Regions from separate parts of the Rhodococcus wratislaviensis genome, predicted to be linked through region 2. Evidence: riboswitches for the same ligand, from Rfam matches in the RefSeq annotation. Region 2 holds a riboswitch; each other region holds the start of a gene.
The links. Region 2 has a riboswitch for S-adenosylmethionine ahead of WKC72_RS38785 (aminotransferase class V-fold PLP-dependent enzyme). Riboswitches for the same ligand answer to the same signal wherever they lie in the genome.
Positions count from the first base shown of each region.

Region 1: linked by a shared signal. The riboswitch ahead of WKC72_RS11825 (putative leader peptide) and the one ahead of WKC72_RS38785 (aminotransferase class V-fold PLP-dependent enzyme) in region 2 are both predicted to bind S-adenosylmethionine.
Region 3: linked by a shared signal. The riboswitch ahead of WKC72_RS29215 (bifunctional o-acetylhomoserine/o-acetylserine sulfhydrylase) and the one ahead of WKC72_RS38785 (aminotransferase class V-fold PLP-dependent enzyme) in region 2 are both predicted to bind S-adenosylmethionine.

Region 1 covers NZ_CP150488.1:2,605,537-2,615,232, reverse strand. Annotated here, with positions in the region: gene WKC72_RS11840 (ABC transporter permease) at 1-761, opposite strand, end outside; gene WKC72_RS11835 (ABC transporter permease) at 754-1,743, opposite strand; gene WKC72_RS11830 (ABC transporter substrate-binding protein) at 1,747-3,381, opposite strand; gene WKC72_RS11825 (putative leader peptide) at 3,534-3,617, opposite strand; SAM riboswitch class I at 3,622-3,715, opposite strand; gene WKC72_RS11820 (NtaA/DmoA family FMN-dependent monooxygenase) at 3,762-5,156, opposite strand; gene WKC72_RS11815 (LLM class flavin-dependent oxidoreductase) at 5,172-6,230, opposite strand; gene WKC72_RS11810 (LLM class flavin-dependent oxidoreductase) at 6,227-7,288, opposite strand; gene WKC72_RS11805 (GNAT family N-acetyltransferase) at 7,285-7,827, opposite strand; gene WKC72_RS11800 (ABC transporter substrate-binding protein) at 7,839-8,810, opposite strand; gene WKC72_RS11795 (amino acid ABC transporter ATP-binding protein) at 8,848-9,630, opposite strand; gene WKC72_RS11790 (amino acid ABC transporter permease) at 9,627-9,696, opposite strand, start outside.
Region 2 covers NZ_CP150488.1:8,478,085-8,487,780, forward strand. Annotated here, with positions in the region: gene WKC72_RS38760 (hypothetical protein) at 1-242, shown strand, start outside; gene WKC72_RS38765 (YbaK/EbsC family protein) at 277-750, shown strand; gene WKC72_RS38770 (flavin reductase family protein) at 930-1,439, shown strand; gene WKC72_RS38775 (hypothetical protein) at 1,445-2,071, opposite strand; gene WKC72_RS38780 (putative leader peptide) at 2,121-2,213, opposite strand; gene WKC72_RS38785 (aminotransferase class V-fold PLP-dependent enzyme) at 2,218-3,513, opposite strand; SAM riboswitch class IV at 3,565-3,679, opposite strand; gene WKC72_RS38790 (mammalian cell entry protein) at 3,760-4,749, opposite strand; gene WKC72_RS38795 (cytosine permease) at 5,118-6,599, shown strand; gene WKC72_RS38800 (TetR/AcrR family transcriptional regulator) at 6,627-7,265, shown strand; gene WKC72_RS38805 (nitrilase-related carbon-nitrogen hydrolase) at 7,268-8,266, shown strand; gene WKC72_RS38810 (agmatine/peptidylarginine deiminase) at 8,263-9,288, shown strand; gene WKC72_RS38815 (RNA polymerase sigma factor) at 9,285-9,696, opposite strand, start outside.
Region 3 covers NZ_CP150488.1:6,281,915-6,291,610, forward strand. Annotated here, with positions in the region: gene WKC72_RS29180 (malate dehydrogenase) at 1-451, shown strand, start outside; gene WKC72_RS29185 (D-alanyl-D-alanine carboxypeptidase family protein) at 570-1,850, shown strand; gene yhjD (inner membrane protein YhjD) at 1,869-2,900, opposite strand; gene trpS (tryptophan--tRNA ligase) at 2,897-3,931, opposite strand; gene WKC72_RS29200 (exodeoxyribonuclease III) at 3,984-4,790, opposite strand; gene WKC72_RS29205 (MFS transporter) at 4,826-6,049, opposite strand; gene WKC72_RS29210 (NADP-dependent isocitrate dehydrogenase) at 6,249-7,472, opposite strand; SAM riboswitch class IV at 7,747-7,867, shown strand; gene WKC72_RS29215 (bifunctional o-acetylhomoserine/o-acetylserine sulfhydrylase) at 7,985-9,268, shown strand; gene WKC72_RS29220 (homoserine O-acetyltransferase) at 9,265-9,696, shown strand, end outside.

The sequences.
Region 1 (9,696 bases), 2.6 Mb from region 2:
GCGCCGAACCCGAGGAAGCTCAGCGACGACACCGCGAGGACCGCCATCCCGAACTCGACGGCGGCGAGTGCCACGACGGGCGCGTACGAGTTCCGCAGAACGTGGCGGCGCAGCACCGTGTGCCAGCGGACACCCGACGCGAACGCCGCCTCGACGTACAGCGACCGGCGCACGCGCAGCACCTCCGAACGCATCACGCGGGCGAAGTTCGCGATCAGCGACACGCCCACCGCGATGGCCACGTTGACCGTGCCGAATCCCAGCGCGGTCACCAGAGCGAGCGAGAGCAGCAGGGCGGGGATCGACAGGAGGACGTCGACGACGCGCATCAGGAAGGCGTCCAGCGCACCTCCGACGGCACCGGACAGCAGGCCGATCAGCGAACCGACGACCAGTGCGATGCCCACGGCCAACAACGTTGCGGTCAGCGACAATCCGGCGCCGTGGACCACGCGGGTATACACGTCGCGGCCGATGTTGTCGGTGCCGAACCAGTGCGCGGCGCTCGGCGCCTGCAGTTTCTCGGCGGGCACCCCGACCAGCGGGTCGCCGCTCGCGAACACCGACGGCGCCACCGCGAATCCGACCGCGACGAGGAGCACCGCGGCCGAGGCCACGAGCACGAGATTGCGACGCAACCACGTCACCACGCGGCGTCCGCGGCTGTCCGACTCGGACGCGATCACGGGCGGCGGTTCGACCGGCGGAGTGCCGAAACCCTCGGCCTCGTCGATCAGTTCCCTGCTGAGGATGTCAGACATGAACCTTCTCCTCCACATCCGCGCCGCCGCTGCGGTCCGAACTGCGCCTGCCCTCGACGATCCGGGGATCGATCAGCGGGTAGAGCAGATCGACGGCGAGATTGACGAGTACGTAGACGACGGAGCTCAGCACCACGATTCCCTGGACCACCGGAATGTCCTGCGCCATCACGGACGTCTGGGTGAGCCGCCCGACTCCGGAGCGCGAGAACACCGTCTCGACGACGACCGATCCGGCCAGCAGATTCCCCACGAGCACACCGGCGATGGTGAACGCGGGAATGCTCGACAGGCGCAGCGCGTGCCGGGTCTGGATCTGCCAGCGGGACGCGCCCTTCGCCCGCGCGGCTTCGATGAACGGCTGCCGCCACGTGGTCTGCAGACTCGCCGCCAGCACCTGGGCGATCACCGCGCCGGTCGGCAGCGCGAGCGTCACCGCGGGGAGCACCAGCGTCGCGATCCCCTGGTCGCCGAACGCCGGAAAGGCCTTCAGCCGGAACGAGAACAGCTGCAGCAGAATCAGTCCCACCCAGAACGTCGGCACCGCGACACCGAGCGGAGGCAGCGAGAACAGCAGATTCCGCACCCAGTGGACCCTGGTGTAGGTGGCGAGGAACGCGACCGCTGCCCCGAACACGACCGCGAGGAGCAGCGCCGCGGACGCCAGCGCGAGCGTGCTGGGGACCGCGTTCCCGATCGCCTCGGTCACCGATTGCCCGGTGGCGATCGAGTACCCGAAGTCACCGCGGACGGCGTGGCTCAGCGAATTCCAGTACTGCACCCACACCGGCTGGTCGAGGCCGTACCGCGCCTGCAGCTCCGCGACGGCGGCCGCGTCGACCGTCGTTCCGGCGGTCGCCGAGTCGACGGCGATGCTCACCGGGTCGGACGGCAACAGGAACAGCACGGCGAACGACACGGTGAACGTCGCCCACAGGACGGCGATCGCCTGCAGCACGCGTAGTCCGAGGTAGCGAATCATGGCTCAGCGTCCGCTGATCCAGGTGTCGAAGAACTGGAGCCGGGCCGAGGCCTCGAACTTCAGGTCCTGCACGTTCGGGCCGGCGCCGATCGCCTGCGACAACTCCACCGTGGGGATCCACAGGCCGTTGTCGAGCACCTGCTGCTGGGCGTCGGCGACGAGCGCGCTCCGCTCGGTGGTGTCGGTGGTGGCGAGCTGCTTCGCGAGCACGGCGTCGAGCGCGGGAATCGGTCCGCGGTTGTTCAGGTTGCGGCCCTCGAGTCCGAACTGGGTGCGGAGGATGTCACCGTCGGCGCGGGTGCTGTTGTAATAGGTGGCGTCGAAGTCCTTGGCATTCTGGCGAGCGGTGGCCTCCGGGGTGGACACGAGATTCAGCTGCAGATCCACTCCCACCTCTTTGAGCTGCTGCTGCACCAGTTCGAGGATGGCCTGGTTGCCGGCGAACACGGAGCTGAACAGAACGGGGAAGCTCAGCTTCTGACCGCCCTTCTCCCGGATGCCGTCGGCACCGGGAACCCAGCCCGCCTGGTCGAGGATCGACTTCGCCTTCTCCGGGTCGAATGTCACGTCCGGCAGCGCCACGTAGCCGGGGGTGCGGCTGGCCAGCGTGCTGGTGGCGGGCTTGAAGTTGGGCCCGAGCACGGTGTCGACCAGTTCCTGCCGGTTGATCGCCGGGACCAGCGCACTGCGCACGACCGGATCGACGAGCGGTCCGCGAGTCACGTTGGGCTGGAAACCGAACGGCGTCCCGGGGTTCGACGTGGTGAGCACCTGCCCGCCTGCGCCTTCGATCTGCGGGGCATCCTGCGGCAACGCGTCACTGATCGCATCCAGCTGTCCCGAGGACAGGCTGCCCGTGCGGACACCGGATTCGGGCACGACACTGAACTCGATGGTGTCGAGGTAGGCCTCGCCGTCGTGGCCGAACACGTCCGAACCCCAGTTGTATCCGGCGCGCTTGGCGAGGGTCACCGACTTGTCCTGCTGGTAGTCGGCGTACGTGAACGGTCCGGTGCCCGAGATGTTGCCGGTGCACCGCTCTTCGGCGGACTTCGCGACGGACGCATCGGACAGGATGCCCAGCTGCGGGGTGGACGACGCCTGCAGGAACTGCGCGTTGGGTGCGGCGAAGTCGACCTGCGCGGTCAGCGGGTCGATCACGGTGGTTCCGGTGTACCCGGCGAGGTAGCTGGCACCGAGCGGGGCCTTGGCGCCGGAGAGGGTGTTCACGATGGCGTCGAGATTCTTCTTCACCGACTCCGCGGTGAAAGGCGTTCCGTCACTGAACGTCACCCCCTCCTTCAGGTGGAACGTGAAGGAGGATGCGTCGGCGTCGGTTTCCCAGCTCTCGGCGAGCCACGGCTTCAGTTCGCCCGTCTCCGGGTCCTGGTCGGTGAGCGAGTCCACCACCTGACGAGCCACGTAGATCGTCTGATTCGTGCCCGACTGCGCGGGGTCGGCGCACGTGGGTGCCTGGGAGAGGCCGTAGCGGAGTGTGCCGCCCGGCTGTGCGGGGCCCGCATCCGCGGAGGAACTGCTGGAACCGCCACCGCAGGCGGTGAGCGCCGTGGCCAGCACGGCGGCGGCGCCGATACCTGCTGCGATGCGGGCACCGCGGTGGGGCGAGGACAAAAGCACTGATGGCACCGAGAACTCCGTGATCTCGAAGAAGTGCCGTGCGCGCTGCCCGTCGTATCGGCAGCGCTCACGCGCACAGGAAGGTGAGGGACACCGGATCCGACGCGGATGCGGTGTGAAGAGCCGGAACCCCGAGGGATCGGGGTATCAGGTCAGCTGTGACAGATCGAGGTGGACAGCCGACAGAGATCGACGTGCAGGCGCCCCCAGGCGCTCACGAAACCTTCGGTCAACATCGTTCCTCCATCGATCCCGGCGGTAGCACCCGCACCCGCAGGGCGGGGGGTTGCTGCGACGTCAACGAGCCAGGTCTCTCGGTCGCTCTGGATGGTCGTTACCGAGTGTAAGAGATCGCCGGTCGCGGCGCCACACGGACCCCGCTACCCGACCGCCTGCCGGGACTCGACCTCCCGGCGCGACAGGGCGGGCCGGAGCCCGAGGTGCTCACGCAGGGTGGAGCCTTCGTATTCCGTTCGGTACGAACCTCGCTCCTGCAATTCGGGCACCAGCAGGTCGACGATCTCGTCGAGTCCGGTGGGCACCAGATACGGCGAGATGTTAAATCCGTCCGTCGCCCCACTGCGAACCCACCGGGTGAGTTCGTCGGCGACCTGCCCGGGGGTGCCCGCGAAACCGGAGCGCTGGGTGGTCGCGATCGCCACCTGACGCAGCGACAGGTTCTGCGCCTCCGCCAGTGCCCGCCATTCCCTGGCGATGGCGAGCGGATCCTTTCCGTCACGCGCCGCCCCGCGGGTGACGGAGATCGGCGCGGGCACCGGATCGAATTCGGGCAGTGGACCGTCCGGGTCGCGATCGGACAGATCGCGGCCCCACACCTGACCGACCAGAGACAACGCCGTCTGCCCGGTGTACTGGCCCTCGAGAACCCAGCGCACCTTCTCCTCCACCTCGGACGCGTTCTCCGCGAGCACGATCTGCGTGCCCGGCAGAATCTTGACGTCGTCCTCGGGGCGCCCCGCACGACGCACTCTCGCCCTGATGTCCTCGGCGAAGGCGAGCGCCGCGTCGAAATGCGTTCCGTGCCGGGAGAAGATCACGTCGGTGTGCGCGGCCGCGAAGTCCCGGCCCGCCGGTGAGTCACCGGCCTGGAAGATGACGGGGTGTCCCTGGGCGCTGCGCGGCAGCGTGGGGGTGATCGTGACGTCGAACTGCGACGTGCGCCGGGACACCTCCCGCACCCCGTCCGGGGTTGCCCACGACGGCGCGTCGGTCCTCGTCGCGACCGCGCCGTCGGCCCACGCATCCCAGATCGCCCGGGCGGTGTCGAGGAACTGCCCGGCCCGCTCGTACCTGTCCGCGTGATCGAGGAAGCCGCCGCGCCGGAAGTTCTCACCGGTCCAGGCATTGTCCGTGGTGACCGCGTTCCAGCCGGCACGGCCACCGGACAGCAGGTCCAGCCCGGACAGCCGCCTGGCGAGGTCGGCGGGCTCGTTGTAGGTGGTGTTCTGGGTGGCCACCAACCCGATGTGCCGGGTGATGCCGGCGAGCGCCGCGAGCTGGGTGATCGCGTCCGGGCGGCCCACGATGTCGAGATCGAGAATCTTGCCCTCCTGTTCCCGCAGGCGCAGGCCCTCACCGAGGAAGAAGGCGTCGAACAGGCCGCGCTCGGCGGTCAGTGCCACCCGCCGGAACGTCTCGAAGTCGATCTGCGATCCGCTCGACGGATCCGACCAGATCGTCGTGTGGTTGACGCCCTGGAAGAAGACACCGAAGTGCACCTGGGCGCCGGGTCGGGCGTACGAGTTGTCGGTCATGTTCTCCACAACCTTTCAGCGAGAGGAGTGTTCGAGGCGCTCGGCCTGGAATCGGGTGACGGGACGGTCGAGGCCCAGCGTGCCGCGCAGGGTCGAACCGGGAACTGGACGGTGGGCGATGCCGGCACGGAGAAGCGCCGGAACCACGAACCGGGCCAGCACCGGAAGGTCCTCGTCGACGACGGCGGGATGCAGGCGCACGCCGTCGACGTGCGCATCCAGGGTCCGCAACAGGTCCACCAGCCCGGTGGCATCGCCGGCGAACGACACCCGTCCGCTCGGCGGGGCAGGCGGCGACGCGCCCAGCGCGACGTCCAGTTCCGCGAACACCAGTACCGCCCCGCCTGCCTTTGCGCGCACGGCCGCCTCGACGGTGTCCTCGACTGTCGGTCCGGACACCAGCACCACGTCGACCAGCGACGGATCGGTGTCCCCCGCACGGCCGAACACCACCAGTTGCCCCTGCGGTGGTCGCGGCACGATGGCCGGACCCTTCACCGAGTACGTCTCGCCCTGGAAGTCGAGGTAGTGCACTCGGTCGCGGTCGAGGAAACGTCCGGTCGCGTAGTCGCGGATCACCGCGTCGTCCTCCCACGAATCCCACAGGTCCCGGACCACGGTGATCGCGTCCCGTTCCTCCTGAACGAGATCGGCGGGTGCGGTGACCTCGGCCCGGCCCAGTGCGCTCGCGACCCGCGGGTCGGTGTCGCGTGCTGCGATCCAGCCACCGCGACCGCGCGACGCGTAGTCGAGCGTCGAGAGCTGGGAGGACGTGTGAAACGGCTCGGCATACGTGGTGCCGACGACCGGTACGAGTCCGATCGTGCTGGTGGTCGCGGCGACGAACGCCGCGCGGTTCACCGCGTCGATCCGGCCGACGGGTCCCCCGCCGGCGCCGGGAGGCAGGAGCGAATCATCGAAGGAGGCGAACGTGAAACCCGCGTTCTCGGCCGCCGCGACCCGGTCCGCCACCGTTCGCCCGGTCAGCAACCGGTCGGGTGTGTGCGCGGCTCGGCGCCAGGCTTCGGGATGCGCACCCTCGCCGTCGAGTTCGATGCCCAGAACCAGGCTCATGCGTCTTCCTCCTCGGTGCGGGCCGCGAGGGGGCGGCTCGGAATGGTCTCGCGCAGCGCGGGTGCCACCTCGGCCTGGAACAGCTCCAGGCTCTCGCGGTGCTGCTTGTCGGTGCCGACGCGGTCGGCGCTCAGGTGGATCACCTCGTGGCCGAACTGCTCGTGGTAGCGCTGCACCTTGTCGATCACCTGCTGCGGGCTGCCGATCAGTGCGGAACTGCGTTCGACGAAGTCCTCGACGGTCTCGAACACGACCGGAAGTCCTGCCCTGCGGGCGAAGTCGAGGCGAGCGGCGTGAATGGGACGCCACACGTCGAGCGCGTCCTGCGAGTTCGGAGTCACGTAGAACCCGGCGGTTCCGGCGCCGACGAGGGCGTCGGCGGGATCGTGACCGTAGTGCGTCCACCGTTCGCGGTAGTGCCGGACGAGTTCGGCGTACGAGTCGATGGGATACGTGACGTTCGCCGAGAAGATCGGATCACCGTAGCGGGCCGCGAGATCCACCGATTCCTTGCTCGTCGCGCTGCCGTGCCAGATCCGGATCCGTCGCTGCAGCGGGCGCGGCAGTGCGACAGCGTGCGCGAGCGACGGCCGGAACGCGCCCTCCCAGGTGACGTCCTCACTTTCCCACAACTGCCGGAACAGTTCGTAGCCTTCGCGGTTGCGGTCCCACTGGTCGTCCGGGGTGACGTGGAACAGCTCCGCTTGCGCGGTGCCGTTGCCCTTCCCGATGATGAGCTGCAGCCGGCCGCCCGACAGGTTGTCCAGCGTCGAGTAGTCCTCGAACGCGCGGACCGGGTCGAGCAGGCTCAGCGTGGTCACCGCGGTCCACAACTGCAGCGTGCCGGTGCGCGCCGCGATGGCGCTGAGCACCACGGGTGGGGACGAGGACAGGAAGGGATGCTCGTGGCGCTCGCCCACGGCGAACCCGTCGTACCCCAGTTGCTCGGCGAGGACGGCGGACTCCACGACCTCCTGCAGCCTGGCCGCAGTGCTGATCCTCTCCCCGGTCACCGGATCCGGTTGGTGAGTGATCAGGCTCATCAGCAGAAACTTCATACGGACTCGTACTCCTTTGCGGCCCAGGCGGAAGGCAGAGCGTTAGGGGTGTGCAGGACCTTCTCGAATCCGTGGATTCCGACGTCCTGCGGCGGGAGGGAGCGATCGAACAGCGCCGTGTACCCCGCGGCCAGGTACAGGGCCACCGCCTCGGGCTGCCGCGGGCCCGTGGTGAGGAAGATGCGGGAATAGCCGGCCCGGACGATCTCGGCCTCGAGCTCCCGCAGCACGATTCGTCCGAGGCCGCGGCGGCGGTGCGCCGACGAGGTCCAGATCCGTTTGAGTTCGGCCGTCGTGTCGTCGTAGCGGCGGAAGGCTCCGCCCGCCACCGATGTCCCGCCCTCGACGACGACGAGCAACGCGCCACCCGGCGCGGCGAACTCCTCCGCCGGATACGTGCTGAGATCGTCGTAGATCTCGTTGCGGGTGCGCCCGTACCGGGTGCTGTATTCGATCGCCAATTCTTCGAGCAGCGGCGCGGCGAGTGGATCTGCCTGGTCGACGAACACGGTCTGCACGGATTCGGTCCTCTCGGTCACTGGTCCTCCTGTCAGCTGGTCTTCGGGAGTCCGGGCGGGTTGACGACCGACGTGCCGACTGCCTCGCTCGCGATGTTCCAGCGGTCGAGAACCTGTGCGTACGTGCCGTTCTCGATGATGTGGTTGATTGCCTCGTTGACGGCGGTCACCAGGCCGTTGTCCTTCTTGGTGAGCACGGCGATCTCACCCTGGAGGGCGTCGCCCGCCCCCGAGAACGTTCCGGCGATCTCACTCTCCCCCGCCTGCGCCACGTGGAACGACGACGACGGGTTGGGCCCGAAGTAGGCGTCGATCCGGCCCGACGCGAGTGGCAGGTAGTAGTCGGTGACGTTCTGGTAGTAGGTGATGTCGGTGGGTTCGAGCCCCGCCGCGACGTTCTGCTCACTCCACTTCACCAGCAGCGCTTCCTGATTGGTGCCGGAGGAGACCGCGATCTTCAGGCCCGCGACGTCCTTGGGCTCCTTGATCTGGATGCCGCTGTCCTTCTTCGTCTCGAACGCGACCGTGTCGAGGCGGTACGTCGAGAAGTCGTACTTCTCCTTCCGCTCCTCGGTGACGGTGACGTTGGAAATGAACGCGTCGGCCTCCCCCGAATCGATGCGGACGAAGTTCTGCGCCCAGTCCGCGGCCTGGAGATCGACCTTCAACCCGAGAACGTCGCCGATCAGGTACGCGAAGTCGGTCTCGGAGCCGATGAGCGTCTTGTCGTCGTCGGCGTAGAAGCGCAGGGGCGGGGCGGAACCGGCGCTGCCCGTCACGATGAGCGTGCCGCGGTCGCGGATCTGCTGGGGAACCTTCGCGGCGATCGACTCGACCTCGTCGGTGGTGATGCGGTTCTGGTCTGCGGTGAGGTTGTAACCGGCGGCCGAGGTCGGCCCCGATCCCTCGTCCTCGACGTCGCCGCCCCCGCACGCGGCGGCGAGCAGCGCGACGGTGGTGAGGGCCGAGGCCAGAATCTTCGTACGGAACCGTGCGGTGGACATGTGTGCCTTTCGGGGATCCACACCGAGGTGTGGGAAATCAGAGAACTCGGGAGAGGAATGCTGCGGTGCGGTCGTGCTGCGGGTTGTCGATGACCTGCGAGGGTGGGCCCTGTTCCACGACGACGCCGGCGTCCATGAAGACCGCCGTGTCGGCGACCTCCCGCGCGAAGCCCACCTCGTGGGTGACGATCACGAGGGTCGCGCCGTCTCGAGCCAGTTGCTTGATCACGGCGAGGACCTCGCCGACCAGTTCCGGGTCGAGGGCCGACGTGGGCTCGTCGAACAGGATCACCGCCGGGCGCAGTGCGAGGGCCCGGGCGATCGCGACCCGCTGCTGCTGGCCGCCGGACAGCTGCCGCGGGTACTCGTGGGCCTTCTCGCCCACGCCGACCCGTTCCAGCAGCGCAATCGCCTCGGCCTCGACCTCTGCCCGGTCGCGGCCCTGCGCGGACACCGGCGCCTCGATCACGTTCTCCAGCACCGTGAGGTGGGGGAACAGATTGAAATTCTGGAACACGAATCCGATCCGGGACCGCTGCTTCAGGATCTCGCGTTCACGCAGTTCGTGCAGTTTGTTGCCCTTGCGCCGGTAACCGATGAGGTCGCCGTCGATGCGAATGGTGCCGCGGTCGACCTTCTCCAGGTGGTTGAGCGTGCGCAGCAGCGTGGACTTGCCGGAACCCGACGGCCCCAGGATCACCGTCACCTCGCCCTTGCGGACCAGCAGGTCCACACCCTGGAGGACTTCGAGTGCGCCGAAGGACTTGTGGACTCCGCGAACTTCCACTGCGTACTCCGCCGGATGGGCTTCGGTTGTCATTTCGTGGCACCTCTCGGTACGGAGACACCGGCGTCACGGATCTCGGCGAACTTCCGGGTGAGCTTC
Region 2 (9,696 bases):
GTTCGAACGTCATCCCCACCTTCTACGCGGCCATCGGACGCTGGATCACCCCGGGCGCAGGCACCGAGGGAATTCGCAGCATCGTGTACTTCGACGACGTCGGACTGGGGCAGCCCGCCCTCGCCCTCGCGCTCTACTCGGCGGTCGGGCTCGGACTGCTGTTCGGGTTCACCGTCCGGCGCCTCCGGAAGCCGGAATCGACTACGCCCCGTTCCGATGTCGTGTCGGACGACGCTTCTTGATGTCGTACCGGAGGAATGGACCTACTCTTGGTTCATGCCGACGCCCCTGCACCCCCACGCCGCGCATGTCGCCGAGACTCTGATCGCGCGAGGACACCACGGGGTGATCGTGACCCAGCCCGACTCCACCCACTCCGCGGCGGAGGCGGCGGAGTCTCTGGGGGTCGATATCGGGGCAATCACCAAGTCGCTGGTGTTCCTCCTGGACGACGATCCGATCCTGCTCCTGGTGTCGGGGGCGCACGAGGTGGATCTGGCGAACACGGGCAAGCGACTGCAGGGAAATCTGACCCGGGCACCCCTCGACATGGTGCGGATCGCGACCGGCCAGCCGATCGGGGGTATCGCCCCGCTCGGACATCCCACGAACCTTCCGACGTACGTCGACAACGCCCTGTCCGAGTACGCCGAACTGTGGGCGGCCGCCGGCCACCCGGACACCGTCTTCCGCACGTCGTTCTCGGAGTTGGTGCGGATCACCGCGGGCCTGGCGATCGACGTCGACTGAATCCCGGTCGGTCCACGCCCCTATAGTTGACGTCAGATCTCGTGAACGAGAGTGACGTGAACGAGAATGACACAGTGCCCAGACGGGCCGACCCGGAGAATGATTTGTCCGACAGAGCCGAGAACGCCGAAACCGTCGATGGTTCGGACCTCCCCCGCGACCCTCAACTCGCCCCCGGAATCTGCGCGGACGACTACCGCGCAGCCCTCCGCCGTCACCCGGCCGGGGTCACCATCGTGACCCTCGACTCGGGGTCCGGCCCGGTCGGCTTCACCGCGTCCTCGTTCTCCTCCGTCTCACTGGACCCGCCGTTGGTGTCGTTCAACATCGCGAACACCTCGTCCAGCATCGATGCACTTCATTCCGCGGATTCGCTGGTGATCCACCTTCTCGGAGAGCACCAGCAGCACCTGGCTCAGCGATTCTCCCGGAGCGCCGACCAGCGGTTCGCCGACGTGTCCCTCTGGGCGCGACTCGACACCGGCGAACCGGTCCTCCACGGAACTCCCAGCTGGTTGCGGGTCATCGTGGACCAGTTGATTCCCGTCGGCGATCACACGCTCGTCATCGGCCTCGTCACCCGCGTCCATGCCGAGGCAGACGACGATTCCGCTTCGGCTCCCCTGCTGTATCACGAAGGCCGGTACTACCGGCCCACTCCGCTCGGCTCAGCGAACAACGGCAGCTGACCTGGTCAGGACGCCAGCACCCGCTCGCGGAGGGGGAGCTCGAAGCGACGCAGCGCTTCGTCGACGGCGTCGGCGGAGGTGACGAGACCGCGCTCCTCCAGCCACGGGAGGGTGCCGTCGACGAGCTGCTCCAGAACCCTGGGCAGCGACAGCGGCAGCAGGGTCACACCGTCGGCGACGCCTGCCGCCTGGATGTCGGCGATGAGTCCGGCGAGGCCGACCGGAGTTCCGATGTACTGCAACGACACCGGAGCACGCGGTGTCTCCAGGGCGCTGTCGAGGAGGGCCAGCTCCTTGCGTGCGGCGCGGGCCTCTCCGGCGATGAGCACCTCGAGGTCCACCAGGACGGTGACGCCGTCGGGGTCGCGACCGTCGGCGACGAGTTCGGCGCGGATCCGCGCGCGTTCCTGCTGCGCCTCACGCAGATCGGATGCCCGGATCCGAACGACGTTCGGCGGGAACGATGTGAGGTCGAGCTGATCCGTCGAGTCGGCGGTCAGGTCCACCCAGTAGTCCGCACCGTTGATCGGCCGCGTGCCTGCGGCGCCCTCGGCCGCCGGGTGGTGGCCCGATCCGGTCAGTTCGACGGCGACGCGGAGGGGACGGGAAACGAAGGCATTGTCTCGAGACATAGGGGTTCCTCGGGAATGACGTGTGAATGAAACGGAGCTGGAAGAACGGTCAGCTCGAACACATACCCGAGGCGGTTCGGCACAGATCGACATGCCGACGGCACCAGTGAGCAATCATTGCGCTCCCAGCCTGCGATGCCATGCGGTCATACTAGCGCGTCCTGCGAAAAACGTGTCTCCGGCACCGGATTCCACTGGCCGCTCTCGTTGGCGTAGGTCCAGCTCCGACGCCCCGCCACCAGAGTGCGCACCGCGTCGACCAGCCGATCCACGTCCTCGGAGCAGCTTCCGAGACCCACACTCACCCGCACGGCGCCGTCGGGCCTGCCGAGGCGTCCCAGCAGCGGATGGGCGCAGAAACGCCCGTCGCGAACTCCGATTCCGTGTTCGGCGGACAGGTAGGCGGCGATCTCTCCCGGCTCGAACCCGTCGATCGTGAACGTCACGATCCCCACGGTGTCGGGGGCGTCCGACCACAGCCGCAGGAACTCCAGGCCGTCGACGGAGCCGAGGCCGTCGAGGAGCCGGCCGGTGAGCGCCGCCTCGTGTTCGGCCACCGTGCCGAAGTCCAGCTCGGACAGCGCATCGCACGCGGCGGCGAGCGCCGCCGCGCCGAGCACGTTGGGGGTTCCCGCCTCGTGCCGGGCAGGGGCGGGCGCCCACTGGGTGGATTCGACGGTCACGTTCCGGACTGCTCCGCCGCCCGCGAGGTAGGGCTCGGCGGCGTCGAGCCAGTCCCGGCGGCCGACCAGCACGCCCGAGCCGAAGGGGGCATACAACTTGTGTCCGGAGAATGCGAGGTAGTCGACGCCCCACTTTTCGACATCGATGCGGCGGTGCGGTGCAAGCTGAGCGGCGTCGACGAGAATCCGTGCGCCGCAACGATGCGCCACCTCGGCGAGGGTGGCGATGGGCAGCACCTCGCCGGTCACGTTGGACGCACCCGTCACCGCGAGTAGGGCGGTGGGCTTGGAGCACAGTTCGGCGACGAGCAGGCGGACCGTCTCGTCCAGCGTGTCCGCCGCCCTCACGACGCGAGAGTTCTTCCACGGCAGCAGGTTCGCGTGATGCTCGATGTCGAGGACCACGGTGCTGCCGGGGACGCAGCCGGCGAGCAGATTCAGCGAGTCGGTCGTGTTCCGGGTGAAGACCACCACCTGGTCCTCGCCCGCTCCGACGAACCGGGCGACCGAGTCGCGGGCCTTCTCGTAGCACTCGGTCGACACTCGCGACGCGTAGCCGGCGCCGCGGTGCACGCTGGAGTACGTCGGAAGCAGTGCCGCAATTCGGTCGGTCACCTGCGCCAACGCCGGGGCACTGGCGGCGTAGTCGAAGTTGACGTAGGCGCAGTCGCCGCCCTGAACGAGCGGAACCCGCAGGTCGGAGCCCGAAACCTGGGCCAGGGGGGCAACACACACGTCAGCGGTCAATACAGCAGTCATCACGACATCCCTCGTAGTCAGGGACTCGTCGCAGGGTCGGTGCCCTCTCGGAGTCCGCGCTTGCCGGGTTCGGTATGAACCTCAGCCTGGTCGTCACCCGGAGCACCCCGCCGCGGTGGAGGGTTGCCGACCAGCTAGCCGGGGCTTGACGCTGGTACTCGTGACCTGTTTCGAAGATTGCAGGATCGACGCGCGGTTGTCAACCCGAACCCGGGAGGATCCGGCATCCGGGCGCAAGAACCCGCGTCAGTTCGGGGTCACCCCGAGGAGCGGGGCGAGCTGGTTCGCAATCGGGTTGAGGTCCAGCCTGTTCGGGTCCTTCTTCGGCTTCGAGTCCCACGGCTGCACGGTGGCGGGGTCGCCGAACACGATCCGGTTCGCACTGCGGACGCCGGTGAGACTGCCCTGCGGAGCCGCACAGGACGCCGCGGTGTTCTGCGGGAAGTCCTGCTGCGTGTCGTCGAAGTTCGGGTCCTTCCGCTTCATCTCCTCGAGGATCGCCTGGGTGCCCTCGTAGCCGACGGTGCACGACGGCGGATTGTTGGTCTCGGCCACCAGGCCCAGGTGAACGGTTCCGTCGCCGGGCGCAATGGTCGACGACGCCGCCGCCACCCCCGGCAGGTACACGAACAGGGTCTGCAGGGCCGTGGCCTGCACCGCGATCGCCTTCGTCGTGGCGGACAGGTTGGCAAGGTTCGTCGTGACACTCGGTGCGACCGCCGAGACAAGTTGCCCCAGTTGATCACTCGCCGAGTTTCCGTTGTCGATCAGCCGCCGGACGTCGGGGTCGCTGCTGCGCAGCCGATCCGCAAGCGAGTCCAGGTCGGCACTGAAATCCCTGATTGCAGAGGACTGTTCGGACTGCGTGTCCAGCACTGCGCGACTGTCGCGCACCAAAGCCATTGTCCGATCGAGCGATTCGGCGCCCGATGCCGACAGCCCGGAGAACGAATCCGCGAGCGATTGCAGGTCTTCACCCTTGCCGTCGAACGCCGCGCCGAGTTCCGTCACGACCGTGTGGAGCGCGTCGATCGGCACGGATTCCGTCAACCCCTGCGTGCCGGCAAGCAACTCTTCGACGGGCACCGGCGTCGACGCATCCTCGGCGGCGATACGGGACCCGTTCGCCAGGAACGGCCCGCGATCGGTGGCGGGCTGAAGGTCGACGTACTGCTCGCCGATCGCCGACCTGTTCGCCACGAGGGCTTTCGCGGACGCGGGAATGCCGGGTCGCACCCACGTAGACGAGGCCCATGAGGGCCACGAGAACGAATCCGATCAGCTGCCACCGGACGAGCGGCGACCTCACCGTCCACCCTCGATCCCGCGTCGAGCGAACGCCGTCCCCGCTGCGGCGAGCCGGCACCGATTCGCGAAACGACTGTTGATGGCAGCGACAGGCACAGGTACTCCGATGGCAGAGGGATACATGAGACGAACAGTTACACATATATCTAGTCCGGTAGCCGTAGCAGCGCAAACTCCGCACCACCCGCGGTGGTGCACGTCACGCGCAGGTCTTGACTGAATTTTCAGTTTGGAATATCTTCGGTACTCAACAGGACGTGATGACGGTCACCTCCGCCGAGAATGTGAGGTCCGCAGTGTCCACGAATCTCGACCCGACGACGCCCCTCGACGACACCGCCCCCTCCCCGCCGGAGGACCGTTTCGGACACGTCGAGACGATCGGCGTGGAGTACATCCCCGAAGCGGAACGCGATTCGCGACCGCTCAACATGCTCGCCGTGTTCTTCGGCGGCAACCTGGCGTTCTCGGTGATCGTGTTCGGCTGGCTCCCGATCACGTTCGGACTCGGGTTCGGCAGTGCGATCGCGGCCAGCGCGGTCGGCATCGGACTCGGCACGCTCCTCATCGCCCCTCTGTCACTTCTGGGCCCGCGCACCGGCACGAACAACACCGTGTCGAGTGGTGCGCACTTCGGAGTGAGCGGACGGATGATCGGCTCGGGGCTCACCCTGCTCTTCGCCCTCGCATACGCCGCGATCGCGGTCTGGACGTCGGGTGACGCGCTGATCGCGGCCGCCCACCGCCTGCTCGGCACGCCGGTCGACAACGGCATGCTCGCCCTGGGTTACGGCATCATCGCCGCCGAGATCGTGGCCGTCGCGCTGTTCGGCCACGGCACGGTGGTCGCGCTCCAGAAGTTCGTGCTGCCCGTCGTCGCCGCGCTGCTCCTGCTCGGTGTCTTCGCATTCGCGGGTCGCTTCGACGGCGGAGCGGGCAGCGGCGACTATCTCCTCGGCGGATTCTGGCCCACCTGGATTCTGGCCGTGGTGCTCGCCGTCGGCGGTCCGCTGTCGTATGCCCCGACGCTCGGCGACTACAGCAGGCGGATCTCCCGAGTGCGGTTCAGCGACCGTTCGATCGTCGCGGCCACCATGGCAGGTATCTTCTTCGGGCTGTTCCTGACGGCAGCTTTCGGATCGTTCACCGCGTCGACGTTCACCACGCTGAGCGACTCCTACGTTGCCGACCTGGTGGCGGAGGCGCCCGGTTGGTACGTGCTGCCGATCGTCCTCGTCGCACTCGCGGGAGGACTGGGCCAGGGCGTCCTCAACGTCTACGCCAGCGGCCTCGACCTGGAGGCTCTGATCCCCCGGTTGCGCCGCGTCCACACCACGTTGATCACGTCGGCGCTCGCGGTGGCCCTGCTCTACATCGGTGTCTTCGTCGTCGACGCCGTCGATTCGATCACCGCGATGACCCTGGTGCTCAACGGTTTCGCCGCGCCGTGGGTGGCGATCAACGTCGCTGGTTTCCTGGTTGCGAGGCGAGGGCAGTACGACGCGGTCGACCTCCAGGTCTTCAACCTGGGCCGCAAGGGTGGGCGGTACTGGTTCACCGGCGGCTGGAATCTGCGCGCCGTCATCCCCTGGGCGGCCGGATCGGTCTTCGGCGTCCTCGCCGTGGACACCTCGCTGTACTCCGGGCCCCTTGCCGACATCGCGCACGGTGTCGATGTCAGTCTTGTCGGATCGTCGGCCATCGCCGTGGCCGGCTACCTCGTCGCGCTGCGACTGTGGCCCGAACACGTGGCCCCGGTCGAGGCGCCGACGTCCTAGGACGACACGACCGAAGGAGATTCACCGATGAGCGAGCGACGCGATGCGATTCTGAAGGCCAGCGCGACGGCCATTGCCCAACGAGGCATCCGCGGGCTTCGCGTCAACGATGTCGCGGAGGTCGCGGGCGTGTCGCCGGGCCTGCTGTACTACCACTTCAAGGATCGCATCGGCCTCCTCGAGGCCGCCCTGAACTACATCAACGACCGTGCCCGCGCCTACCGCGGCGAGGGCGAGGGATCCGGCGACTCCGCCCGCGACCGCCTCACCCGCTCCCTCCTCGGCGAGATCCAGGACCGTCCCGAGGTCGTGGAGAACTCGCTGGCCTGGAACGAGTTACGCGCATCCGCCGTGTACGAGGAGGCGTTACGGGAGCCCCTCGCACGGACCACCGCCGCGTGGGTGTCGGAAATCGCCGACGCGATCGCGCAGGCGCAGGGCACCGGTGAGATCGCCCCCTCCCTCGACCCCCGGCGCACCGCGGTCACCATGACCGCCCTCGTGGAGGGCCTGTCCGGGCGGTGGCTCTGCAAGGAGATCTCCACCGAGGACGCCCGCTCCCATCTGCTCGGCGCGATCGACGTCGTGATGTCCGAGCCCACCCACCACTCCGATCCGACCCACCACATTTCCGACACCCCCATCACATCCAGACCGAAGGAATAACGATGACCATTCGCACGATCACCGCACTGCCCGCTCCGTCCTCACCGGCGCGCTTCACCGAATCCGCCCGCACGCCGCTGCGGGTCGGGCTGGTGCAGCACCGCTGGCGTCCCGATGCCGACGCACTCCGCACCGAGCTGACCGACGCGATCGGCGAGGCCGCCGCCCTCGGCGCTGCCGTGGTGTTCCTGCCGGAACTCACGTTGTCGAAGTACCCCGCCGACACCCGCGCGACCGGGACCCCCGGCCGCGACGCCGAGAACCTCACGACCGGGCCCACCTACACTTTCGCGGCCGCCGCCGCTGCCCGGCACGGGGTCTGCGTCCACGCCTCCCTCTACGAACGAGCCGACGGCCCGGACGGTCTCGGCTTCAACACCGCCATCCTCGTGTCCCCGTCCGGTGAACTGCTCTCCCGGACCCGCAAGCTGCACATCCCCGTCAGCGCCGGCTACTACGAGGACACCTACTTCCGCGGCGGTCCCGCCGACGACGCCTATCCCGTCTACCGCCCCGCCGAACTGAACGGTGCCGCACTCGGTTTGCCGACGTGCTGGGACGAGTGGTTCCCCGAAGTCGCGCGGATGTATTCACTCGGCGGCGCCGAGATCCTCGTCTACCCCACCGCGATCGGGTCGGAGCCGAGCGCCCCGTCTTTCGACACCCAGCCGATCTGGCAGCACGTGATCGTCGGAAACGGCATCACCAGTGGCACATTCATGGTGGTCCCGAACCGCTGCGGCAACGAGGGCGGCATCGACTTCTACGGTTCCTCGTTCATCTCCGACCCGTACGGCCGGGTGCTCGTGTCGGCGCCCCGCGACGAGGAGGCGGTCCTGGTGGCCGATCTCGACCTCGATCAGCGGAAGGACTGGCTCGATCTCTTCCCGTTCCTGACCACCCGCAGGCCGGACACGTACACCCGGCTGACGGATCCCGTGGACCACGAGCACCCCTACGGGCTCCCGACGACCGTATCGGCCGCGGAGACCCGGTCATGACCTGGCGTATGCCCAGCGAGACCGAACCTCAGGAACGGGTGTGGATGGCGTTCCCGCCCCTCGGGGCCTCGATGACCGCGACAGCGGACGACGCGCACGAGGCGCGGACCGCGTGGACGGCCGTCGCCCACGCGATCACCGAATTCGAACCGGTCACCATGGTCGTCGATCCGGCGGACCGGGACGTCGCCCGGCAGTACCTGTCCCCGGACGTCGATGTGGTCGAGGCTCCCCTCGACGACGCCTGGATGCGCGACATCGGACCCACATTCGTCCTCGACGAGAACGACCGCCTCGGTGCCGTCGACTGGACGTTCAACGGCTGGGGACAACAGGAGTGGGCCACCTGGGACTGCGACCGGTCGATCGGCGCGGCCGTCACCCGGTGGTCCGGTGCCCAGCCGGTCCCGTCGTCGATGGTCAACGAGGGCGGCGGGATCCAGGTCGACGGTCACGGCACCGTGCTCGTCACCGAGACCGTGCAACTCGACCCGCTGCGCAACCCCGGCCTGGACGCGGCGGGAGTCGAGGCCGAACTCGCGCGCACGATCGGCGCCGAGCACGTCGTCTGGCTCCCCCGCGGCCTCACGCGGGATTCCGAGAAGTTCGGCACCAAGGGCCACGTCGACATCGTCGCGGCGTTGCCCGCACCCGGGGTGGCTCTCGTGCACTCCCAGCGCGACCGATCCCACCCCGACCACGAGGTGACCGCCGAGATCCTGAAAGTTCTCTCCGACAGCCGTGACCGTTCCGGTGCGTCGTGGCGGATCGTGGAGGTGCCTGCCCCGACGGTCCTGCGTGACGAGGAGGGCTGGGTGGATTACAGCTACATCAATCATCTCGTCGTCAACGGCGGCGTCATCGCGTGCGGCTTCGACGACCCCCACGATGCCCTCGCCCGCGACATCCTGTCGAGCGTCTACCCCGGTCGCCGCGTCGTCACGGTCGACGCCCGGCAGATCTTCGCGCGGGGCGGCGGCATCCACTGCATCACCCAGCACCAGCCTCGCGGCCGGATCTAGCGGGCACTGTTCTCACTGTCCACTTCCGCGAGCCGCCTCGCCAGGAATCGCCGGGTCGGTTCGTTCGCCGCCAGGCCGATCGCGGCGCGGTACTCCGCTCTCGCCTCCGCGGGCCTGCCCGCTCGGCGCAGCAGGTCGGCGCGCGTCGCGTGCACGGTGTGCGTCCGCGCCAGCCTCGGCTCCCCGGCGAGTGCGTCCAACTCGGCGAGGCCGGCGTCGGGGCCGTCGCGGAAGCTCACTGCGACAGCGCGATTGAGACGGACTGCAGGTGAGTCACCGTACGTCCCGAGTTCGTCGTATCCGGCGACGACGGCGTTCCACTCGGTGGCCGCCCAGTTCGGCGCCGTCGCGTGGGCGGCCGCGATCGTGGCCTGCGCGCTGTACGGACCGCCTCCCCTGCGCCGTGCG
Region 3 (9,696 bases), 2.2 Mb from region 2:
CCGCGTCGCGATCTGGGGTAACCACTCGAGCACCCAGTACCCCGACATCTTCCATGCGCGGGTCGGGGACCGGTCCGGTGCGGAGTTCGCCGCCGACCGCGAATGGCTCACCGGCGACTTCATTCCCACGGTCGCGAACCGTGGCAGCGCGATCATCGAGGCTCGCGGCGCATCCTCCGCGGCCTCCGCCGCCAACGCCGCGATCGACCACGTCCACGACTGGGTGCTCGGCACCCCCGAGGACGACTGGACCTCTGTGGCGCTGCCCTCCACCGGCGCCTACGGCGTGCCGGAGGGATTGGTGAGCTCGTTCCCGGTTCGCTCGGTCGACGGGTCGTGGCAGATCGTGGACGGCCTGGAGATCGACGACTTCTCACGGAAGCGGATCGACGCGTCGGTCGCGGAACTCGAGTCCGAACGCGACGCCGTCCGGGTCATGGGTTTCATCTGATCCGGCGTCCCCCTTCCGAAACGGTCGCGCGGACGTCACGAAAGCGTGTCGACACGCGTCCGTTTTCGGAAGTCGACCGGTCGTCGCATACGCTGCCTCTTCGATGATGTGGCGTCGAGTGTGTACCGCGGTCGTGTCCGGAACCCTGCTGGCCGGACTCTCGGTGAGTGCTGCCGGGGCCATTCCGCCCGCGGTGCCCTCCTCCCCCACCGCCACACCGTTCACCACCCCGAACACCGACAACTGCCCCAACCGGTCGGCCCCCGCGCCTGCGATCGACCTGTCCGAGGTACCCCAGCCGGGTGATCCGACACCGAGCGCCGTGTCCGTGCCCGACGAGCCGGTGGGCGGGCCGAAGCTGGACGAGTGCGGGGTGATCCTTCCCGACGACGCGCCGGCGCTACCCGCCGACATCGCGGCGTCCGGCTGGGTGGTCGCGGACATCGACACCGGCGACGTGCTCGCGGCGAAGGACCCGCACGGCCGCTACCGGCCGGCGAGCACCATCAAGATGCTGCTGGCTCTCGTGGCCCTGGGCGAACTCGATCTCGACAAGACCGTGACCGCCACCGCCGAGGACGCCGCTGTGGAGGGCAGCGCGGTCGGGATCGGCAAGAACGGTCAGTACACGAACCGGCAGCTGATGCAGGGCCTGGTGATGGCGTCGGGGAACGACGCCGCCCACGTCCTCGCCCGGCAACTCGGCGGCGACGCCGCGACGGTCGACAAGATGAACCACCTCGCCGACACCCTCGGCGCGCACGACACGAGGACCGCGACCCCGTCGGGGCTCGACGGCCCCGGAATGAGCAGCTCACCGTTCGACCTCGCACTCATCTTCCACACCGCGATGAAGAACCCGACGTTCGCGGAGCTCATCTCCACCGAGACGGTGCAGTTCCCGGGTTTCCCGAAGGACCCGGCGATCCCGGACGACCAGGACCGGCCCCCGTTCGCACTGGCCAACGACAATCAGCTGCTCTACAACTACGACGGGGCGCTGGGCGGCAAGACCGGATTCACCGACGACGCCCGCCACACGTACGTCGGCGGCGCCGATCACGACGGTCGCCGCCTGATGGTGACGTTGATGGGAGCCGAAGCCCAGCCGATCCGGCCGTGGGAGCAGGCGGCACGACTGCTGGACTACGGTTTCGCCCTCGACCGCGACGCCCAGGTGGGGTCACTCGAGGACCTGTATCCGGCCGAAGAGGGCTCCGCCGCGGTGCTTGCCGCTCCGCCGCAACAGGATTCGGCCGCGGCGACGAGTTCCGTCGTCGCGTCGGGTTCCGACCACCCCGACAACACACTGGCACTGCGGGCAGGTGTGGGGGTCGTCGGGGCGGCGGTCGTCCTCGTCCTCGTGCTCTGCGCGCGCCGGCTGTCCCGCAGGCGCTGACGGGCCGCGGCGCGCGGCTCAGCGCTTGTTGCGGGTGAACAGTCCCGACAACCCGAGCGCGACGACGGCGCCCGCACCGACCAGGGCGAGTCCCCCACGCACACCCGGGCCCTCGTGCACCTCGATCCGCGGGGTGATGACAGCCGGATCCGGCGGCGGCACAAAGGCGAGCGCGAGGCTGGCGCGGGTGGTCGCGGCCCACGCCGTCGAGAAGAGCAGCATCCGGCACGTCAGGTAGATGAACACGAGCAGACCGATGATCGGACCGAACGCCACCCCGGCGGGACCCGCCGTGACCGCCGAGAGGTAGATGGCACCCACCTGCTTGAAGATCTCGAACACCACGGCCGCCAGCAGCGCCCCCTTGAGGGCACTGCGGAACGTCACGGGTTCGCGCGGCAGTCGCGCGATCACCCAGGTGAACACCGCCCACGTCGCGAGAAGCGACACCACGGTCGACAGTGCGCGCAACCCGGAATCGATTCCGGGCACGTCGTCGAGGTTCAGCCACTCGACGACCGTTCGGGCCACGGGACCGCTGCTCAGCGCGGAGGCGCCGAGGGAGACCACCATCGCCAGCCCCAGCCCCAGCAGAGCGGCCGCGTCGCCCAGCTTGGTTCGCACGAATCCCTTCGACTCGCGCTGGCTCTCCCACATCGCCGTCAGCGCGTCGCGCAGGTTCGCCATCCACCCGAGTCCCGCGTAGGCGGCACCGAGCAGACCGAGAACGCCCACGCTGGCGCGGGAGGCGATCGCCGAGTCGATGACGGTGTTGAGCGTCTCGCCCAGACTTCCGGGAACGTTCTTGGTGATGCTGTCCTGCAGTTCCTGCAGCAACTCCGGCTGACCGGCGAGGACGAAACCGGCGATGGCGAACGCGACCATCAGGATCGGAATCAGGGCGAGCACACTGAAATACGTGATTCCCGCCGCGTAATAGTCGCCCTTCTGCTGCTGGTACCGCTGTGCGGCCCGCATCAGATGGTCGAACCAGGGGCGCGCTGCCCGCTGCCTGTCGAGAAAACTCGGTTCGTCAGCCACAGTGCTCATCCCTTCGGTGTCAGAAACCCAACCTTCTCGTACACGGCCGCCAGGGTCTGTGACGACACCTCACGGGCGCGGTGGGCACCGGCCGCGATGACACGATCGAGTTCGGCCTCGTCCGCGAGGTACGCCTCCACCTTCGCTTTCAACGGTGTCACGAACTCGGCGAGGACGTCGGCCGTATCGGTTTTCAGGTCGCCGTATCCCTTGCCCTCGTACCCGGACACCAACGTCTCGACCGGGGTGCCGGACAGCGCGGACTGGATGGTGAGCAGGTTGCTCACACCGGGCTTGGCCTGCGGGTCGTAGCGGATCTCCCGCTCGTTGTCGGTGACCGCGGACTTGATCTTCTTCGCCGACACCTTGGGGTCGTCGAGGAGGTTGATCAGCCCGGCGGGGCTCGGACCGGACTTGCTCATCTTCGACGTCGGATCCTGCAGGTCGTAGATCTTGGCGGTGCCCTTGATGATCTGGGCCTCGGGAATCACGAACGCCTTCCCGAACCGTGTGTTGAACCGCTGGGCGAGATCGCGGGCCAGTTCGAGATGCTGACGCTGGTCCTCGCCGACGGGGACCCGCTGCGGACGGTAGAGCAGGATGTCGGCAGCCATCAGCACCGGATACGTGAACAGGCCGACGCTCGCGTTCTCGCTGCCCTGCTTGGCCGACTTGTCCTTGAACTGCGTCATCCGGCTCGCTTCACCGAAACCGGTGATGCAGTTGAGGACCCACGCCAGCTGCGCGTGCTCGGGCACCTGGCTCTGCACGAACAGCGTGGCGCGGTCGGGGTCGATTCCGAGGGCCAGCAGCTGCGCCGCCGCGATCTTCGTGCGACGGCGCAGCTCCTTCGGGTCCTGCGCCACCGTGATCGCGTGGAGGTCGGGGATGAAGTAGAACGCGTCGAAGTCGTCCTGCAGAGGCACCCACTGCTGCAGAGCACCCAGGAAGTTGCCGAGATGGAACGAGTCGGCGGTGGGCTGGATGCCGGAGAGCACCCGCGGTTTCGCGGTGGGTTTCTGAGCTGCAGGGGTCGACATGAGTACTGATCTTTTCACGTGCGCCGTGACGACACGAATCAGATACCGGTCGTCAGCGGTACTGGACGGTGACCGGCGCGTGATCGGACCACCGCTGGTCGTAGGTTTCGGCGCGCTCGACGACGGCCTGCTTGGCCCGCTCCGCCAGTTCCCGGGTGGCGATCTGGTAGTCGATCCGCCAGCCGGAGTCGTTGTCGAACGCCTTCCCGCGATACGACCACCACGAGTACGGCCCGGCGATGTCGGGATTCAGCTGCCGGACCACGTCGGTCCAGTGCGCGTCCTCGGCGAACAGGGCCCCGAACCACTCCCGCTCGTGAGGCAGGAACCCGGAGTTCTTCTTGTTGGTCTTCCAGTTCTTCAGGTCGAGTTCGGTGTGGGCGATGTTCCAGTCGCCGCAGACCACGACGTGCCTGCCCGCCGTGGCGGCGGCCGCTGCGGTATCGGTGAGGTACCGGGCGAAGGAGTCCATGAACCGCTCCTTCTCTTCCTGCCGGGGCGTCTGGGCCTCCCCGGAGGGCAGGTACAGGCTCGCCACGGTCAGGTCGTCGAAGTCGGCCTCGAGGTAGCGGCCCGCGGTCGCGAACTCGTCGTCACCGTGGCCGACACGGAAGGCGTCGGCAGGTTTCCGGGACAGGATCGCGACGCCGTTGCGCCCCTTCGACGACGGTTCCGCCGACACCAGATTCCATCCGCCCTCCAGGGCGGGCGCGAGCGTCTCGGCGAGTTGCTCGTCGGACGCCCGCGTCTCCTGCAGGCAGACGACGTCGGCCTCCGTGCGCTCGATCCACTCGGTGAGTCCCTTGCGGGCGGCCGCGCGGACGCCGTTGACATTGACGGTGGTGATGATGTGTGGCACGGCAAGCACCGTAGCGGACGCGTACGACAGCGCGACTACCGAGACGAACGGGCGCTGCGGCGTTCCATCGCGACCGCCACGGTGAGAACCACGAGTCCCGCCACGGCGAGCAGAGCACCGACCGCGGCGGGCGCCGTGTAGCCGTAGCCGGCCGCGATCACGACGCCACCGATCCACGCCCCGAACGCGTTCGCGATGTTGAGGGCCGCGTGGTTGAGGGAGGCGGCGAGGGTCTGGGCATCGGCGGCGACGTCCATCAGCCGGGTCTGCAGTCCGGGAACCATCGACGCACCCGCCGCACCGACGAAGAACACCAGCAGCAGCGCCGTGTACGGGTTGTGCGAGGCGATCACGAAGATGCCGAGCAATACCCCGAGCGCCGTCATCGATACGAACAGACCGGGAATCAGCGCCCGGTCGGCGAGCCGGCCGCCGATCAGGTTGCCCGCGACCATGCCCAGCCCGTAGATCATCAGGGCGAGCGGCACAAGCGACCGCGACAGCCCGGCGACGTCGGTGAGCGTCGTGCTGATGTACGTGTACACGGCGAACATGCCACCGAACCCGACCATGCCGATGATGAGCGTCATCCACACCTGCGCGCGGCGCAGGGCACCGAGTTCGGTGAGGGGATTCGACATCCGCATGGCGGCGAGCGCGGGCACCCACGACCAGATCGCGCCCAGTGTCACCACACCGATCACGGCCACGAGCGCGAAGGCGCTGCGCCAGCCGAGCGTCTGGCCCAGCCACGAGGCGACGGGAACGCCGACGACGTTGGCCACCGACAGTCCCATCATGACGAGAGCGACCGCCCTGGCCCGCTGACCGCGGTCCGCGAGGTGCGCCGCCACGAGGGCCGCGACACCGAAGTAGGCGCCGTGCGGGAGGCCTGCCACGAACCGCGCGGCCATCAGCACGGCGTAGTTCGGCGCGAACACGGTGGCGGCGTTGCCGATCGTGAACGCCGCCATCAACGCGATCAGCAGCGTCTTGCGGGGCACCCGCGCGGTGAGCGCCGCGATGAGTGGCGCGCCCACGACCACACCCAGCGCATACGCCGAGATGACGTGCCCGGCCGTCGGCTCGGTGATCCCGAGACTCGACGCCATCTCGGGCAGCAGCCCCATCGCCACGAACTCGGTGGTCCCGATCCCGAAGCCACCGAGCGCGAGCGCAATCATGGCGAGCTTGCGGACGGAGGGATGTTGCGCGATGACACCGAGGTGCTCGGGGCGGACGGGGGTGGAAGTGCTCACAGAAGAACTTTCGACTAGGCAGAGATACGGCTACGCGGCGCACGGCGCCTCGTTGCGCAACGACCCACGTCGAAATTCTCTTCCCCGGATTCCGCTTTTCGCGCATCGAGCGACCGTGAGATGACTCACCCGGGGCCCGGAGACGCCGAACGGGACGCCCCGTGAGGGACGTCCCGTTCGTAACGCTGTGGCTCGGTGCCTACTGCTCGGCGATGGCCTTCTGGAGGTTGATGTCCAGCGCACCGAGGAACTCCTCGGTGGTCAGGTAGCCCTGGTCGCCGCCGACCAGCATCGCGAGGTCCTTGGTCATCTGGCCACCCTCGACGGTCTTGATGACCACGTCTTCGAGCTTCTGGGCGAAGCCGATGACGTCGGGGGTGTTGTCCAGCTTGCCGCGGTGCTCGAGTCCACGGGTCCACGCGAAGATCGACGCGATGGGGTTGGTGGACGTCGGCTTGCCCTGCTGGTGCTGACGGAAGTGACGCGTCACGGTGCCGTGTGCGGCCTCGGCCTCACACGTCTTTCCGTCCGGGGTCAGCAGCACGGAGGTCATGAGGCCGAGCGATCCGAAGCCCTGCGCGACGGTGTCGGACTGGACGTCGCCGTCGTAGTTCTTGCAGGCCCAGACGTAGCCGCCCTCCCACTTGAGCGCCGACGCGACCATGTCGTCGATGAGGCGGTGCTCGTAGGTGAGGCCTGCCGCGTCGAACTCCGGCTTGAACTCGGTCTCGTAGACATGCTGGAAGATGTCCTTGAACGCGCCGTCGTACGCCTTGAGAATGGTGTTCTTGGTCGACAGGTACACCGGGTAGTTCTGCTGCAGGCCGTAGTTGAGCGAGGCGCGCGCGAAGTCCTCGATGGACTTGGTGAAGTTGTACTGTCCCTGGACGACGCCGCCGCCCTCGGGGAAGTTCACCAGTTCGTGCTCGATCGGCTCGCTGCCGTCCTCGGGCGTGTAGGTGATCATCACCTTGCCGGGGCCGGGGACCTTGAAGTCGGTGGCGCGGTACTGGTCACCGAAGGCGTGACGGCCGATGATGATCGGCTTGGTCCAGCCCGGAACCAGTCGCGGAACGTTGGAGATGATGATCGGCGCGCGGAAGATCGTCCCACCGAGGATGTTGCGGATGGTGCCGTTGGGCGACCGCCACATCTTCTTGAGACCGAATTCCTCGACGCGTGCCTCGTCCGGGGTGATGGTCGCGCACTTGACGCCGACGCCGTGCTTCTTGATGGCGTTGGCCGCGTCGACGGTCACCTGGTCGTCGGTCTCGTCCCGGTACTCGATGCCGAGGTCGTAGTACTCGAGGTTCACATCCAGGTAAGGATGGATCAGTTTGTCTTTGATGAACTGCCAGATAATGCGCGTCATCTCATCGCCGTCGAGTTCGACGACGGTGCCCTCAACCTTGATTTTGGACATGGGTGCTTCGCGTCCTCCTAGGAAGTTTCCCTGGTTACACGGTTGCGGGCGCACTTTGTGAGTGGGTCCGCGAACGGTTCGCTTATCAAACGTAGACGGTCAAGGCGGCCCCTGGGGAGACCGCACCTAAACAAGACAAGCGTACTGCTATGCGAGCGGCTCGCAACATGTGGGGCGCACGACCCACCCCTACTCGCGGGTAACTTTTCCCTGCTAGCGGCCCTGATCGGTGCCGTTTCCGGTCGTTCCGCCTCAGCCGCTAAGATTCACTCCAGGTCATGAGTGCCAGCAACGAGCCCCGGCTAGCTGGCCGGCAACCCTCCACCGCGGTGGGGTGCCCCGGGTGATGACCTGGTTCCCTGATTCATACAACAGTCGGGTGACAAGCGCGGGTCCGACATCGGAGGTTCATGATGTGTTGTTGTTGTCGTAGATAGACCCCAGACAAGCCCTGCGCGCGAACGACCCAGCACTCCGTCCGCGCCTCGTCAGACCACTGGAGTAGACAGCACATGACCGAGAACTGGTCGTTCGAGACCAAGCAGATCCACGCCGGGCAGACGTCCGACGCGACCACCAAGGCGCGGGCGCTGCCGATCTACCAGACCACCTCGTACACGTTCGACAGCACCGATCACGCTGCCGCGCTGTTCGGTCTGGCCGAGCCGGGCAACATCTACACCCGCATCATGAACCCCACGCAGGACGCGGTCGAGCAGCGCATTGCCGCACTCGAAGGCGGCGTCGCCGCACTGTTGCTGTCCTCCGGACAGGCAGCCGAGACGATCGCGATCCTGAACCTCGCGGAGGCGGGCGACCACATCGTCTCCAGCCCGCGGCTGTACGGCGGCACCTACAACCTCTTCCACTACACGCTGCCCAAGCTCGGCATCGAGGTCTCGTTCGTCGAAGACCCCGACGACCTCGAGCAGTGGAAGGACGCGGTCCGGGACAACACGAAGGCGTTCTACGGCGAGACCATCTCCAATCCCCGCAACGACGTCCTCGACCTGCCCGGCATCTCCGGGATCGCGCATCAGCACGGACTCCCGCTGATCGTCGACAACACGGTGGCCACCCCCTACCTGATCCGCCCCCTCGAGCACGGCGCGGACATCGTGGTGCACTCGGCCACCAAGTACCTCGGCGGCCACGGCACCGCGATCGCCGGTGTCATCGTCGACGGCGGCACGTTCGACTGGACCCAGGGGCGCCACGGCAACTTCACCACCCCGGACCCGAGCTACCACGGCGTCGTCTACTCCGAACTCGGACCGCCCGCGTTCGCCCTCAAGGCGCGCGTGCAGCTGCTCCGCGACCTCGGTTCGGCGATCTCCCCGTTCAACGCGTTCCTCATCGCGCAGGGCCTCGAGACGCTGAGCCTTCGGATGGAGCGACATGTGTCCAACGCGACCGCCGTCGCCCAGTACCTGGAGGCGCGACCGGAGGTCGTATCCGTCGGATACGCCGGGCTCCCGTCGTCGCCCTGGCACGACCGGGCGAAGCAGATCGCGCCGAGGGGTGCGGGCGCCATCGTGACGTTCGAACTCGCAGGCGGCATCGACGCGGGCAAGAAGTTCGTCAACGCGCTCACCCTGCACAGCCACGTCGCGAACATCGGCGACGTCCGCTCGCTGGTGATCCACCCCGCGTCCACCACACACTCCCAGCTGACCCCCGAGGAGCAGGCCGCCAGCGGCGTCACCCCCGGACTGGTCCGCCTGGCTGTCGGCATCGAAGGGATCGACGACATCATCGCCGATATCGAGACCGGACTTACGGCGGCGGCATCTTGACCGTGAGCGCTGTACAGAACCTGCCCGTGGCGGACGGACGTCTCGGCACCATCGACATCGGATCGCTCGAGCTCGAGAGCGGGACGGTGATCCCGTCGGTGTCCCTCGCCGTGCAACGATGGGGTGAGTTGTCCCCGAACCGCGACAACGTGGTGCTCGTCGAGCACGCCCTCACCGGCGACTCCCACGTCACCGGACCCGTCACCGACGAACACCCCTCCCCCGGCTGGTGGACCGGAATGGTCGGTCCGGGTGCGCCGATCGACACCGACGAGTGGTGCGTCATCGCGACCAACGTCCTCGGTGGCTGCCGCGGCACCACCGGTCCCGGTTCGATCGCCGAGGACGGGCGCCCGTGGGGCAGCCGCTTCCCGGAGATCTCCATCCGCGACCAGGTCGCGGCCGAGAAGAAGTTCACCGACCTGCTG